One region of the Streptomyces sp. LS-MS-L19 genome, then DNA from elsewhere that is predicted to be linked to it. Evidence: riboswitches for the same ligand, from Rfam matches in the RefSeq annotation. Region 1 holds a riboswitch; the other holds the start of a gene.
What was found. Region 1 has a riboswitch for ZMP and ZTP ahead of AC2XR2_RS40935 (bifunctional 5,10-methylenetetrahydrofolate dehydrogenase/5,10-methenyltetrahydrofolate cyclohydrolase). Riboswitches for the same ligand answer to the same signal wherever they lie in the genome.
Positions count from the first base shown of each region.

Region 2: another riboswitch for ZMP and ZTP. It lies ahead of AC2XR2_RS27700 (glycine hydroxymethyltransferase); the one in region 1 lies ahead of AC2XR2_RS40935 (bifunctional 5,10-methylenetetrahydrofolate dehydrogenase/5,10-methenyltetrahydrofolate cyclohydrolase).

Region 1 covers NZ_JBYCLL010000001.1:9,166,179-9,173,810, reverse strand. Annotated here, with positions in the region: gene AC2XR2_RS40960 (ABC transporter ATP-binding protein) at 1-106, shown strand, start outside; gene AC2XR2_RS40955 (hypothetical protein) at 195-488, opposite strand; gene AC2XR2_RS40950 (nuclear transport factor 2 family protein) at 665-1,030, shown strand; gene AC2XR2_RS40945 (MarR family winged helix-turn-helix transcriptional regulator) at 1,055-1,642, opposite strand; gene AC2XR2_RS40940 (hypothetical protein) at 1,704-2,606, shown strand; ZMP/ZTP riboswitch at 2,633-2,715, shown strand; gene AC2XR2_RS40935 (bifunctional 5,10-methylenetetrahydrofolate dehydrogenase/5,10-methenyltetrahydrofolate cyclohydrolase) at 2,739-3,608, shown strand; gene AC2XR2_RS40930 (glycosyltransferase) at 3,709-4,938, shown strand; gene AC2XR2_RS40925 (TetR/AcrR family transcriptional regulator) at 5,014-5,670, opposite strand; gene AC2XR2_RS40920 (YncE family protein) at 5,855-7,099, shown strand; gene AC2XR2_RS40915 (hypothetical protein) at 7,063-7,209, opposite strand; gene AC2XR2_RS40910 (glycoside hydrolase family 5 protein) at 7,475-7,632, opposite strand, start outside.
Region 2 covers NZ_JBYCLL010000001.1:6,183,757-6,191,388, forward strand. Annotated here, with positions in the region: gene AC2XR2_RS27690 (glutathionylspermidine synthase family protein) at 1-393, shown strand, start outside; gene AC2XR2_RS27695 (LLM class flavin-dependent oxidoreductase) at 996-1,847, shown strand; ZMP/ZTP riboswitch at 1,958-2,047, shown strand; gene AC2XR2_RS27700 (glycine hydroxymethyltransferase) at 2,089-3,540, shown strand; gene AC2XR2_RS27705 (hypothetical protein) at 3,577-4,305, opposite strand; gene AC2XR2_RS27710 (hypothetical protein) at 4,364-5,107, opposite strand; gene AC2XR2_RS27715 (hypothetical protein) at 5,263-6,174, opposite strand; gene AC2XR2_RS27720 (RNA polymerase sigma factor) at 6,167-6,727, opposite strand; gene trpS (tryptophan--tRNA ligase) at 6,870-7,632, shown strand, end outside.

The DNA.
Region 1 (7,632 bases):
GGACGCCGGACGGGTGCGCGCCGTGGGGACGCATCAGGAACTGGTCGCCGGGGATCCGTTGTACGCGGAGCTGGCCGCGACGCAGTTCCTTGCCACGGCCGGCTGAATCCCGGGTCCGCGGTGAGACGTTCGACCGACGCGTCGAGGGCCGCCCGGTGATCCGGGCGGCCCTCGACGCGTGCGTGCGGGAACGATCACTCGATCGCGGGGACCAGCCCGGTGACGGGGGCGGCGAGGTCGGTGACCTGGTGCAGTTCGTTGAGCCGGTAAAGGTCGTTGGCCTTGTTGAGCTGCTCGGAGACCTTCGGCATCTCGGCCCTGTGCTCCGCGGGGATGTCGCTCACCGCGAGCGAGTCGAGCATGGCGATCGGGCTGAGCGGACTCGCGTCCGGGGCGGCCGCGTCGGCCGCGTTCGCGAGGGGGGCGGCGAGACCGGTGACGCCGACGGCGAGACCGACGGCGGCGACGATACGTCGAGTTGAGATCATGTTGTCAGCAACGCCGACCGGCCGTCCGCGGACACGGCCACCCGGCGCCCCTCACCCGTCAGGCGGAGCGCCCGGACTGCGCTTGCCGTGACCGCCGGGGCGGAGGAGGCTCATAGGAGGAGGCCCCTGCGCGGCCCGTTCCTCGTCGGGCCGCGGCCCTCTCGAAGGAGGTCACCATGGGCACTGCCGCAAACACCGGCTTCACCAGCGAAACCCTGCGCCGTGGCGTCGAGGGGAACTCCGCGGCGAATCTTCTGTCGCTCTACGCGGACGACGCCGAGATACGCATCGTCGACCGCAACACGCAACCCAGCCACCCCAAGGTGGTGCACGGCAAGGACGAGATCGGCGCGATGCTCGACGACGTCTACAGCCGCGACATGACGCACAAACTGGAAGGGTGCGTCATGGAGGGCGATCACGTCGCCTTCAGCGAGTCCTGTCTGTACTCCGACGGCGTCCGCGTCCTGTCGGAGTCGATGCTGACCCTCAAGGACGGCAAGATCACCGAACAGACCATGATCCAGGCCTGGGACGAGTGACGGACGGGGTGCCGAGGGTCCGGATCACGATCCGTCGGACCCGGACCCTCTCGGCACGGGTACGGTCGCTCCGGCCTGTCCCGCTCCTCCGGCCTCTCCGGCCTGTTCGGCCTGTCCCGCCGCGCTGTCCTCGGCGGCCAGGACCATCTTCCGCAGCAGGTCCGCGAGGGTGACCCGCTCCGCCGGGGTCAGCGCCGCGAGCAGGGCGAGTTCGTCCGCTTCCTCCGCGGCGACCTGCTGCTCGAACGCGGCATGCCCGGCGTCGGTGAGCCGGACCCGCACCCTGCGCCGGTCGGCGTCCTCGTGTGTCCGGACGATCAGCCCGGCCTCCTCCAGCGGCGCCAGCCGGGCCGAGAGCGCGCCCCGGGTCAGGCCGAGGTGGTCGGCGAGCAGTGAGGGGTTTCCGGTGTACGGCGGTCCGAGCCGGCGCAGGGTCAGCAGCACCTTGTACTGCCAGTTCCGCAGACCGTCGGAGTCGAGGGTGGCACGGCGGGCCTGGGAGGCGTGCCGGGCCAGGATGGCCAGCCGCGCGAAGATCGCCTCCTTGACCGGGTCCATCCAGTCGAGCTCCCTGGCCCACACCTCGACGTGCCGGTCGACCGAGTCCCGCATTACCCGCCCCCTGCAATGGTTTTCTTGTGGATGGTTTTTCGTCTGACTACTTTCCCCTGCCATGACTGCAAGGACTGCCAGGACTGCCAGGACGAACACCACGAGCACTGCCGTCGAACTCGACGAACTCCTCGCTGCCGCCCGCGAGTTGTCCCTCGCGGGCCGATGGGAGCGGGCGCTGCGCCTCCTGGACTCGGCGAGCTGCGCGACACCTGGGGACCGGGCCCGGCTGGCCTTGGCCGCCGCCGAAGTCGCCCTGCAGAGCGACTGGTTCGGAGGTACGGCCCTCACGGCGGCCCGTGCCGAGCACGCGGAGAAGCAGACGCCGGGCACGGACGGGGGCTCGGGCACAGGCCGGGACCCGGGCTTCGACTGGGACCTCGGTTTCGTACGGCTGCGGCACGACTACCTCCGCCTGCTGCGTGGCGACGGCACCTTCCGGCCCGGCCCCCAGGGCAAGGACCCCGAGGCGCTCACCGGCCTCCGGCGCCGCGCGCTCGCACTGCGCGAGGACGGTCCTGACGAGGTGCGGCGGGGCTGGGCCTCGATGTACCTGGGGCTGATCGCCGACAACCTCTTCGCCGAGCGCACCGCCGCGCCCGCCCACTACGAGGCCGCCCTAAGCGCGGGCGAGACGGGCGGGGACGACCTGCTGGCCCGGGAGGCGTTGCGGCACCTCGGCGACCACGACCACGACGACGGCGATCATGGCCGCGCCCTGGAGCGCTGGGAGCGGGCCACCGCGCTCGGCGCGCGGGCCGGGATGGTCCCCGGGGTGCTCACCCAGCAGCTGCTCCTCGCGGTACTGGCCCGGGACGCGGGCGACGAGGCCGGGGCGACGGCGCTGGCCCGGGAGATCGCCCGCTGGGCCGGGGCGCTCGGCATGGGCTCCGTGCACGCCCAGGCGACCGGCTTCCTCGCCGGGACCGATCCGACGGCCGCGCCCCAGGAGAGCGGGTCCTGACCTCGGCGGACGGTCGGTTAATCTGTTGACCGGACCGTGACTGGCGCTGAGGTGGAGCACCACCGTGGAGCGGTCCGCACACCCGATGCCGTGCGCCTGGGCGATTCCTTCGATCGGCTCAGGAGTGGGAACATGTCGCAGGCACGGCTCATGGACGGCACCGGGCTCGCCCGGCGGATCGTCGAGGAAACCGCCAGGAAGGCGGCCGATCTCACGGCACGCACGGGTCAGGCGCCCTGTCTCGCAACGGTCCTGGTCGGCGAGGACCCGGCCTCCGTCACGTATGTCCGGATGAAGCGGAACCGCTGCCGCACGGCCGGCATCGAGTCGCGGCACGTGGAACTGCCCGAGGCCACCACCACCGAGGAACTGGTCCGCACCCTGCGGGAGTTGTCGGCCGACCCGACCGTGCACGGCATCCTGCTCCAGCATCCGATGGGCCCGCACGTCGACGAACGGGCGGCGTTCGAGGCGATCGCTCCGGAGAAGGACGTCGACGGCGTCACCTTCGCCTCCTTCGCGACGATGAGTTTCGGACTGCCGGGCTTCGTGTCGTGCACGCCCGGCGGGATCATGCGGCTCCTCGACGAGTACGACGTCGACCCGGCCGGCAAGCGGGCCGTGGTCGTGGGCCGCAGCGCCATCCTCGGCAAGCCGGCCGGCATGCTGCTGCTCGCCCGGGACGCCACGGTGACCTACTGCCACTCCCGCACGAGCGACCTGTCGGCTGCCGTGCGCGAGGCGGACATCGTGGTCGCCGCGGTGGGCCGCCCCCGGCTGATCCGGGGCCAGGACATCAAGCCGGGCGCGGTGGTGATCGACGCCGGCTACAACGCGGGGAACGTCGGTGACGTGGACTTCGACTCCGCGGTGGAGCGGGCCTCGCTGATCACCCCGGTGCCGGGCGGGGTCGGTCCGATGACCATCGCCACGCTGCTGGAGCAGACGGTGACGGCGGCCGCCCGGCAGAGCCAATCCCGCTCAGCGTTCGCACGAGGGTGAAGTCAACGGCTGCGGCAGGGTGAACTGGCCGGTATGCACGGGTCGTTCGCACCGGGCTCCGGGGCGCGACGCCATACTGTCCGGCGTGCGGGTAGCGATCATGACAGCGGGTTCCCGGGGCGACGTGGCCCCCTTCACCGGCCTGGGGCACGGTCTGGCGCGGGCGGGGCACGAGGTCACCCTGGTCACCCACAGCCGTTTCGCGCCCCTGGCGGCCCGGGCCGGCCTGGGGTTCCACGCCCTGCCGGTCGATCCGCGGGCGGAGCTGGAGTCCTCGCGGGGACGGGCCCTGCATCGCAGTACGACGGGCGTGGGCAAGCTGGTGCGGGTGGTCGCGATGGCCCGGGCCCTGGCCGTGGAGATGGCCGACGAGTTGGTGACCGCGGCGCGGGCAGGGGACGCACTGCTCCTGTCCGGGTCGGTCGCCCCGCTGGGGCACGCCGTCGCCCAGGGCCTGGGACTGCCCAGCCTGGGTCTCCATCTCCAACCCCTCGCCGCCACCAGGGAGTTCGCGCCGCCCATGCTGGGCATCGGCTCCTGGGGCGCGCTCGGCAACCGGGTCGCCGGGATCGGCCTGAACCTGGCGGTGGAGCAGGTCTTCGCCGCGGCCCTGCCCCCAGTACGCAGCCACCTGGGCCTGCCACCCATGGGTACAGCCGCGGCGCTGCGGGCCAGGGACCGGCAGGGCTGGCCGGTCCTGCACGGATTCAGCCCGCGCGTGGTCGCCCGGCCCCGGGACTGGCGGCGCGGCCTCGAGGTGGCGGGCTACTGGTGGCCGTACGACGGGGACGAACCGCTTCCCGACGAGGTGCGGAAGTTCGTCGACGCGGGTCCGCCGCCGGTCTTCGTGGGGCTGGGCAGCGCGACCGTGCCCGATCCCGCCCGGGTCAGCGCCGAGATCGTGCGGGCGCTGCGCCTGGCCGGGCTGCGCGGTGTGATCCAGCGCGGGTGGGCGGGCCTGGCGGCGACGGGGGACGACATGCTGACGATCGACGAGGTACCGCACTCGGCGCTCTTCCCGCACATGGCCGCGGTGGTCCACCACGCGGGCGCGGGCACCACGGCGGCGGGCCTGCGCGCCGGTGTCCCGGCGGTCCCGGTGCCGATCCAGTTCGACGAGAGCTTCTGGGCGGCGCGGCTGGTGGCGCTGGGCGTGGCCCCGAGCGCACTCCCTCTGAGACGCCTGACCGCCACCACGCTGGCCACGGCACTGACCCGGGCGACGCGGGACGCCGGATGTCGGGCGAGGGCGCAGGCGCTGGGGAAGCACATCCGCGAGGAGGACGGCGTGGCACCGGTAGTGGAGGCGGTGAACGGACTGAGGAGGTGAGCGGAGGTGCCGCCAGGGGCGCGGGGAACTGCGTGACCGGCCACGACAGCGCCGCACCCACCACCCGCACTGATCTCAGACCGCGCCCCACCCCGGCGGCCGCAGAATCCCCAGCAGCTGGCGCACCAGTTCCTCCACGACCTCGTCCAGGGTCGCGTCCACCCACCCCGCGTTCCAGTCGTGCAGCAGGCCGTTCACGCTGCCGATGAACGCCGTCGCCGCGAGCCGGAAGTCACGCGGTGCGGCCTCACCCCGGGCCACCGCCCGTTCCGCCTCGGCGCACACGAGGTCGACCCAGTGCGCCCGACGGGCCAGCCGCTGCTCCTCCAGCCTCGCGCTGACCCCGATGATCTCCACGAACGTGATCCGCACCCGCCGGGGATCGGAGGTCACGTTGGCCGCGTACGCGCGGAAGATGGCCGCCGCCCGCTCGGCCAGCGGCAGCTGGTCCGCATCGGCCACCGCCTCCAGCACGGCCGCCGTCGCCCAGTCGTTGACTTCGAGATGGAGCGCGGCGAGGACGTCCTCGAGGGTGCGGAACTCCTCGTAGAACTGGCGTGTGGACAGGCCCGCGGCCTCGCTGAGGGCGGCGACGGTCGTGGCGCGGTAGCCCGGCGTGTCCCCGAAGAGCTGGAGTGCCGCGTCCAGGAAACGGCGGCGGCGCTCGGCCTGCCGCTCCGCGGCGGTCTTGCCGCCGTAGCGACCGGTCGGGGCCCTGAGCCTGCCCGTCACCGCACCTCCCGTTCGGGCCGGAACGTCCGGCCTCCCGTATGAGCGCCAATTTTGTCGTGTACGCAGTCTTGTGGAGAAGGGCGCCCCTTCCTTACTTTGCAGTAAGTTCACTCTGAAAGCACGCATCTTCAGATTCGCCGCCCTGGCATGCCCACGTCACGAGCCGCCCAGAGGGAGACCCGTCATGCCCGCTATCCGCCCCAGACACCTGTGTGCCATGGCCGCCGCCGTCGTCCTGACCGTCACCGCCCCCGCGACCGCGGCCTCCGCCGCGGACTCCGCCGCCCTGCGCGAGGTGCTGTTCGTGGGCAACAACTGGGACGGCACCGCCGACGTCATCAAGTCGTCCGGCGACCTGGCGAAGATCGGCCGGATCAACGTCATCCCCGACAAGGACGCCCGGATGGCGGAGATCAACGCCGACCCGATCAAGTGGATCTACTTCATGGCGATCCGCAACAGCGTCGGCGAGGGCCACGACCAGTTCGTCGACGACATGTACTCCACCCCGGACGGCAAGTCCGTGGTCGTCTCGCGGCCCAGCTTCGCGGACGTCGTGTCCATCGACCTGGCCACCGGGAACATCAACTGGCGCTTCAAGGTCTCCGGTTACCGCGCGGACCACATGGCGGTGTCCCCCGACGGCACCCGGGTCGCGGTGTCCGCCTCGACCGCGAACACCGTGCACGTGCTGAACATCAACACCGGTCAGCAGCTCGGGTCCTTCGCCACCGGTGACAAGCCGCACGAGAACATCTTCACCAAGGACGGCAAGTACATCTGGAACATGGCGATCGGTGACGTGAACACCGACTCCGACGCCCCGTGGCTGGACTGGACGAAGGGCGACCGGCATATCACGGTGGTGGACGCGACCACGTACAAGCAGGTCAAGACCATCGACATGCGGGACAAGCTGAACGCGATCGGTCTCACGGACTACTCGGACGCGGTCCGGCCGGCGGTGTTCTCGCCCGACGAGTCCAAGCTGTACTTCCAGGTGTCGTTCTTCAACGGCTTCTTCGAGTACGACGTGGCCACGGACAAGATCACCCGCACCAAGACCCTGCCGAAGAACCCGGCGACCAGCGACGACCGCACCACCATGGTCAACGACTCGCGCCACCACGGCATTTCCATGAGCCCGGACGGCAGCAAGCTGTGTGTCGCGGGCACGATGGACGACTACGCGACGGTGGTCAACCGCACCACCCTCCAGGAGGGCCCGCTGGTCCCCGCCTCGAAGCCGTACTGGGCGACCGTCAGCGGTGACGGCAAGAGCTGTGTGATCTCCGAGAGCGGTGCCGACCAGGTCACCGCGATCGACTTCGCGACCGGGCAGAAGACGGCGTCGGTGGCGGTGGGCGACCACCCGCAGCGGGTGCGCCTCGGTCACGTGGCCGCGAACTGGACGAGCCCGGCCTCGTAGGACCCGTCAGCCGACACCGGCACCGAGACCGCGGGCATCCCGGCGTGCAGCCCCACCGCCGGGGTGCCCGCGCGGGCGTTGCCCCGGCGGGGCGGGAACGGGAGGGGCACTGCGGCACTGGCGAAGAGGACGGATGCCGGAGCGGCGTGTGCCCCAGCAGCAGCGGACCGGCCGCCGCGTCCGGCAGCAGCGCGCCGAGGCGCAGTGCGTCGGGGAAGGCGACACACAGCGCGGCCAGCAGGGCGAGCCGGCCGACCGACCCCGTCCCGGCGAAGTCAGCGGCACTGTCGGCCGCCGTAGCGCAGAAGACGCAGCCGGGCCGGGTGCGCCCCGTCATCGAGACGCGCCCGGCCCGCCTTCCACGCGCCGTGGGCGTCAGCCCAGTTTCTGGCTCACCCACGTGGCGAGTTCGGACCTGGCCGCGCTGAGCAGGGACGTGGACGGCGAGGTCGACCCGTTGGTCACCAGCGCGTAGTGCAGGGCGCCGGAGTCCGCGTCGGTGAGCAGGAGCCGGCGGCTGCCCGTGCCGCCCG
Region 2 (7,632 bases), 3.0 Mb from region 1:
AGCACCCTGTGGATCGAGCCCGCCTGGAAGATGCTCCTCAGCAACAAGGCGCTCCTGGCGATCCTCTGGGAGCTGTACCCGGACCACCCCAACCTCCTCCCCGCCTACCTCGACGGCCCCCGGGACCTGGCCACGACCACCGGCTACGTCGCCAAGCCCCTCCTGGGCCGCGAGGGCGCCGGAGTCACGGTCCACGAACCCGGCACCGCCTCTCCCCTCCGCGAAGAGGCGTGCTGCTACCAGGAACTGGCCCCGCTCCCCGACTTCGACGGCAACCGGGTCGTCCTGGGCGCCTGGGTCGTCGAGGACGAGTCGGCCGGCCTCGGCATCCGGGAGTCCTCCGGCTTGATCACCGACGAGTACGCCCGGTTTCTGCCGCACGTGATCCTTTGAGCGGACGGCGATGTTGGTGAGGGCGGGGTGGGTGCGTTAGGGGGCTCTGCTGGGGGAGGGGCTTGGTGGAGGAGGGCCCTGCTGGAGGGACCTCGCCGGCGGAGCCTGGGGAGCGGGCCTGCGGAGGGGCCGCGCTGAAGGAGCCGTGCTGGAGGAGCTCTGCCGGGGGCGCCGCGGTTAGCCGGGGTGGTCGGTCGTGGCGCCGGGGTTGAGTGGGGTGGTTCGTCGCGGCCGGCGGCTGCGTGGGTTGGTCGGTGGGCCGCGAGCATGGGGCGGCGAAAGACCCGAGAGCGTCGGGCGGCGAGGGGCCCGAGCGCATGGGCGGTGCGGGGGCCGCCGATGTGGGCGGCAAGGGAGAGGTGATGTGCGGGAGGGCAGGGCGTCTCCGCGCGCCGTCCCCGAAGTCGGGTCCCCGCAGTCCCTGAAAACGCGTTGTCGCCTCGCGTCCCGTCGCGCTACGGTCGGCGCACTCTGACGCACACGCTCTCCAGAACCACGCCGCAGAACGGGAGCAGGCCCGCGCACAGCGCGCGGAGCCACGGAGGGGCGGCACCGGATCCGGCCGACCGGCGGATCCCGTACGCCCTCCGGAGGACCCTTCCATGAACATCGGCCTCGGCCTGCCCATCGACGACCCCGCCCAGCTGCTCACCTGGGCCCGGCGCGCCGACACCAGCCCCTTCCGCACCCTCGGCCTGCTCGACCGCCTCGTCTACGACAACCCCGAGCCCCTCGTCACCCTCGCCACACTGGCCGGCGCCACGTCCCGCATCCGCGTCCAGACCGAGGTGCTCCTCGCCCCCCACCACAACACCGCCGTGCTCGCCAAGCAGACCGCGACCCTGGACCGCCTCTCGGGCGGCCGCTTCACCCTCGGCATCGGCGTCGGCGGCCGCGAGGACGACTGCCTGGCCGCCGGAATCGACCTCCACCGCCGGGGCCGCCGCCTCGACGAACAGATGACCCGGTTGCGCCGCACCTGGTCCGGCGAACCGTACGGCGAAGGAGCCGGCCCCATCGGCCCCGCCCCCGCGACCCCCGGCGGCCCGGAGGTCCTCTTCGGCGGCTTCGCCCCTGCCGCCCTCGAACGCGTGGGCCGCTTCGGCGACGGCTTCCTCGGCGCCGCCCTGCCCCCCTCCTTCATGGCCAACCTGTTCCGCGACGCCACCACGGCCTGGCAGAAGCACGACCGCCCCGGCCGCCCCCGCCTGGTCGCCCAGGCGAACGTCGCCCTCGGCCCGGACACCACCCTGGACCTGGCCCGCCGCAACCTCCGCGACTACTACGCCTTCAGCGGCCACGTCGAGTACATGGAGGCCGGCCTGCTCACCACCCCGCAACAGATCCGCGAGACCACCGACGCCTACTTCGGCATCGGCGCCGACGAGGTGATGCTCTACTGCTGGGCCTCGGACCCCGACCAGATCGACCGCCTCGCCGACCTGCTGTTCTGACGTCGTCCACCACCACGGCAGCGAGTCCCACACGCCCCACCCGGGCCTCGCTGCCGTCGCTCGCATGGTGGACGCCACCCGGGAGCCGAACGGCCTGCCCGGTAGGCTGGCCGGCAGGCCGTGACTGGCGCGCTGGGATGGGACGGACCATCGGGGAGCGGCCTGTGAATGACCAAGTGCCGTGCGCCTGGGCCGAACCGTGATCCGTGACCGCTTCAAGCCACGCAGCCCGGAGGCCGCCATGTCAGAGCAGCAGCCCCTGTCCCCCGAGTCCACGGCCTTCCGCGCCGCCCTCGACGTGATCCGCGCCGTCGAGCCGCGCGTCGCCGACGCCATCGGCCAGGAGGTCCACGACCAGCGCGAGATGCTCAAGCTGATCGCCTCCGAGAACTACGCCTCCCCGGCCACGCTCCTCGCGATGGGCAACTGGTTCAGCGACAAGTACGCCGAGGGCACCGTCGGCCGCCGTTTCTACGCCGGCTGTCGCAACGTGGACACCGTCGAATCCCTGGCCGCCGAGCACGCCAAGGAGCTCTTCGGCGCCCGCCACGCCTACGTCCAGCCGCACTCCGGCATCGACGCCAACCTCGTCGCCTTCTGGTCCGTCCTCGCCCAGCGCGTCGAGGTCCCCGCCCTGGAGAAGGCCGGCGTCCGCCAGGTCAACGACCTCTCCGACGCCGACTGGGCCGAGCTCCGCCAGGCCTTCGGCAACCAGCGCATGCTCGGCATGTCCCTGGACGCCGGCGGCCACCTCACCCACGGCTTCCGCCCGAACATCTCCGGCAAGATGTTCGACCAGCGCTCCTACGGCACCGACCCCGCCACCGGACTCGTCGACTACGACGCTCTGCGCGCCTCGGCCCGCGAGTTCAAGCCGCTCATCATCGTGGCCGGCTACTCGGCCTATCCGCGGCTGGTCAACTTCCGGATCATGCGGGAGATCGCCGACGAGGTCGGCGCGACCCTCATGGTCGACATGGCCCACTTCGCCGGTCTCGTCGCCGGCAAGGTCCTCACCGGCGACTTCGACCCGGTCCCGCACGCCCAGATCGTCACCACCACCACCCACAAGTCCCTGCGGGGCCCGCGCGGCGGCATGGTGCTGTGCGACGACTCCCTCAAGGACCAGGTCGACCGCGGCTGCCCGATGGTCCTCGGCGGCCCGCTCCCGCACGTCATGGCCGCCAAGGCCGTCGCCCTCGCCGAAGCGCGTCAGCCCTCCTTCCAGGACTACGCCCAGCGCATCGTCGACAACTCCCGCGCCCTGGCCGAGGGCCTGATGCGCCGCGGCGCCACCCTGGTCACCGGCGGCACCGACAACCACCTCAACCTGATCGACGTCTCCTCCTCCTACGGCCTCACCGGCCGCCAGGCCGAGGCCGCCCTGCTGGAGTCGGGCATCGTCACCAACCGCAACGCGATCCCGGCCGACCCGAACGGCGCCTGGTACACCTCCGGCATCCGCATCGGCACCCCCGCCCTGACCACCCGGGGCCTCGGCACCGCCGAGATGGACGAGGTCGCCGGACTCATCGACCGTGTCCTCACCACCACGGAGCCCGGCACCACCAAGTCGGGCGCCCCGTCCAAGGCCGCGCACATCCTCGATGCGAAGGTCGCGGACGAGATCTCCCACCGGGCCACCGACCTCGTGGCCGGCTTCCCGCTGTACCCCGAGGTCGACCTCGGCTGACCCTTCCTCTCTTGAGTTGTCAAAGAACGGTGACTCCTAGAGATCGATGAGTTCCTGTCGTGGCTCCTCCCGCGGCGGTCCGGCTCCCGGCCGGGCCGCCGCGCGGCGTATCAGCCGGGTGCCGCCGGCCCCGGCCGCGAACCCCACGGCAAGCCCCGGCACCGCCCACCAGGCGCCCTGCGGGTCGGCGCCCCCGCCCCCGTGACCGCCCCCGGGACGGCCCCCGCCGGTATCGCCCAACAGCCCCGCCCGGTCCAGCCTTTCGAAGACCGTGCGCTCCGCCCGGTGCCAGCGGATGTCGTCGTCCTCCCGCTCCGGTGCCGGATCCGTGCGCACCCACGGTGTGCCGTCTCCGGTCAGGAACAACTGGTCCTGGCGCTCCACGGCCACATCACCCCCGGGCGCCGAGTGCGTCCGCGGCCAGCCGCCGACACCCGTCAGCCCCCACACCACGGTGATCCGCGCCGGCGGATAGCGGCCCTCCTGCCAGCTGTCCGACACCCGCTCGGTGCCCGCGTACGTCGGCTGCAACAGCTCCCACAGGCGGGCGAAGTACGGCTCGTCGGAACGCACCGCCTCGGTCCGGCCCGTGCCACCGGTGACCACCATCGCCAGGTCGGGCCTGTCGAGACCCGCCTCCCGCGCGGACGCTGTCGCGGCGTCGGCCGCCGGAGCCCCGAGCACGGCCACCGCCACAACCGCCGGTGCGAGCGCCCATAACGCCCCTCGCGGCCCGAGCCGCAGCGCCCCGTGCATGTTCCGCATCGCATCCCCCTCGATCGACACAGCCTCGTCAACTCAAGCTCGCGAACGCCTCCCTTCGTCACACATCACGCAGTTCCTGCCGCGGCCCCGGGTCCCGGCGCAGCCGCTCCCACCGCATCCGCAGCACGAACGGCCGCAGCACCAGGGCCAGTACGGCCCCTGCCACCAGGCCCGGAAGAGCCCACCACCACTGGACCCCCTCCGCCGCCGCCGAAGGCCGAACCACGGACGCCGAGTTCTCCGCCGCCCCCGGGTCCGCCGACCCCACGTCCGCCGCCCCCGCGCCGCTCCGGGCGTCCTGCCCCTGCTCCGGCTCCGGCTCCTGATCCGGCTCCGGGAAGATGGCATGGCCCTCGCCGGAGGTCTCGCCCATCACGCCCAAGTCCTTGAGCAGGGCGCGCAGTTGTACGGGGTCGCTGGTGCGGTGCCACTGGCCGTTCACCGACTCCGGTACATGCTCCGCGGTGTGTATCCACACCTCGTTCGAGTCGGCCGCCGGGAAGACCTGGTCCAGCCGCCACGGGGAGACGTCGTGCGCCATCCAGGTGACGTTGATCTGACGGGCGGCGAGCAGGTTCGCCTCGGGCGGTTTGCTTCGAGTGCCCGCACCCCGAGGGCCCAGGAGCCGCTCCAACTTGCCGTACTCCTCGTCGGAGTAGTAGAGCGACGCCGTCTCCCCGCTCTCCGGCGAGACCACCAACACGCTCGTCGGCCCGCCCGCCGACGCGAGGGGCGCACCCCACAACGTCAGCGCCAGGCCGGCCGCCAACGCCCCCAGCCCCGCCGCCAGTTCACGGCGCAAGCCCCTCCGCCCCATCTCAAGACATCGGCCCCTCCGGCCCGCCTCACGACTCCTCATGCCAACCCCCACCAGACGATCCCCGTGCGCCCCGTCCCCGGGCCGCTTGTCACTTCTGGTACACCGCCCGGCCCGCCGGGGTTCCCACCCCGCGCGCACTATTTCGGGGTTCTCCCGGCACCCTCGTCCGCCGGGTCGCCGAGCGACTGCGCGATCTTCACCGCCCGCTCCTTCGACGCCACGCCCTCGAGTCGCAGCGTCACGCTCGCTCCGCCGCCGTGATGGATCCACAGCAGCGTCGGCCCGGCGGTCCGCTCCGTGCGGGTGAAGCGGTCCCCGTCGTCGTCGACCAGCCAGAAGCCGAGCAGATGGGGGCGCGGGAACCACAGGGCGTGGTCCTGCACCCCGTCGGCTCCCGAAGGGCCGCCCAGCGCGATCCACTCCGGCGGCTCGCGCAAGGTCTTGGCGAAACTGGGGTCGAGCCGCTGCGGGAACTCGTCCAGCCGGATCGTGTGCCCGCCCTCCCGCCAGCACAGGCTCATCAGGAACCGCCCCTGCGGCTCGGCCGTCACCGTCACCGCACCCGGAGTGCCGAGCGCCTTCGGGACCAGCGGTGCGAACCCCGCCCGCCGCTCGGCCTGCGCGAACGACACCGAGCGACCGCAGCCGGGCACCTCGGCCCCCGGCGAGGGCACCGCCGACGGGTCGTAGCGCACCTCGACCCCGCCGAAGTCGAACCAGTCCAGGACCGCGGCCCGTACCGGGGGTGTGAGCGCGAGGACCGCCAGGAGCCCGCACAGCGTCGCGGTCAGCGCACGCCACCGCGTCCGCGTCCACCGACGCACCGCACGCAGCCGCTCACCGGGACCCGGCGGCTGGGCCACCGGCACCGCAAGCCGCTCGGCGAGTATCTGTTCCAGCACCCGCTCGACCATCGACTCGGCCCCAGCCCCCCCTGCCGCACCCGGCGCGTCCAGCGACCGCCCGAGCGCCCGCAGCTCCTCGGGCAACCGGGACCCACGCTCACGCGCGCTCCCGCCGGCGCCGTCATCGCCGTAGGACTCATTCACGCTCGTCACCTCCTTCCCGGGGCTCGAAATCCGGCAGCAGTTTCCCGAGCCTGCGCAGCGCGCGGTTCAGTCGGGACTTCACCGTCCCCTTGGGCCAGCCCAGGGCCTGGGCCGTCTCGGACTCGTCCATCTCCAGCAGATAGCGGTAGGTGACGACCAGGCGGTGCTCCTCGCTCAGCTTGTCCAGCGCGGACTCCAGCGCGGCGCGGCGCTCTATCTCCACCGCCGCCACCGCCGGGTCCGCCGACTCCGGTATCAGCGGCTCGGCCTCCGCGAAGGCCGCCTCGCGGCCGGCGAGGGTGCGCTGGCGAGCCGCCGTACGCACTGTGTTCCTCGTCTCATTGGCCACGATCGACAGAAACCACGGCTTGAACGCCGAGCCGTCCTTGAAACGGCCCAGCGCGCAGTAAGCCTTCACGAAGGCCTGCTGCACCACGTCCTCCGCGTCCGCCCCCGCCCCGAGCGCGGCGGCCGCCCTGAGCGCGATGCCCGTATGGGCCCGCACCAGGTCCGCGTACGCCTCCGGGTCTCCGGCGCGTACGCGTGCGATCACCGCGGCCTCATCGACGATGCGGCCCCCCTCCCGCGTCCTCACAGGATTGGTACACCGCCCGGACCGAATCGGTTCCCACCCGTGGCGCTTCTGTTTCCGACTGGTTCCGGATCGGCCCCCGACACCTGAGAGAATGGTGAGCATGGCCTCTGATCGACCCCGCGTGCTCTCCGGAATCCAGCCCACCGCAGGCTCGTTCCACCTCGGCAACTATCTCGGCGCCGTCCGCCAGTGGGTGGCCCTGCAGGAGTCCCACGACGCGTTCTACATGGTCGTCGACCTGCACGCGATCACGGTTCCGCAGGACCCGAAGGAGCTCACGGCCAACACCCGCCTGGCCGCCGCCCAGCTCCTCGCCGCCGGACTCGACCCCGAGCGCTGCACGCTCTTCGTCCAGAGCCACGTCCCCGAGCACGCCCAGCTCGCCTGGGTCATGAACTGCCTCACCGGCTTCGGCGAGGCCTCCCGCATGACCCAGTTCAAGGACAAGTCCGCCCGCCAGGGCGCCGACAGCGCGAGCGTCGGCCTGTTCACGTACCCGATCCTCCAGGTCGCGGACATCCTGCTCTACCAGGCCAACGAGGTCCCGGTGGGCGAGGACCAGCGCCAGCACGTCGAGCTGACCCGTGACCTCGCCACGCGCTTCAACGGTCGCTTCGGCGAGACCTTCACGATCCCGAAGCCGTACATCCTCAAGGAGACGGCCAAGATCTACGACCTCCAGGACCCGTCGATCAAGATGAGCAAGTCGGCGTCCACGCCGAAGGGCCTCATCAACCTCCTCGACGAGCCGAAGGCCACCGCCAAGAAGGTCAAGAGCGCGGTCACCGACACGGACACCGTCATCCGCTACGACGCCGAGAACAAGCCGGGCGTCAGCAACCTGCTCACCATCCACTCGACCC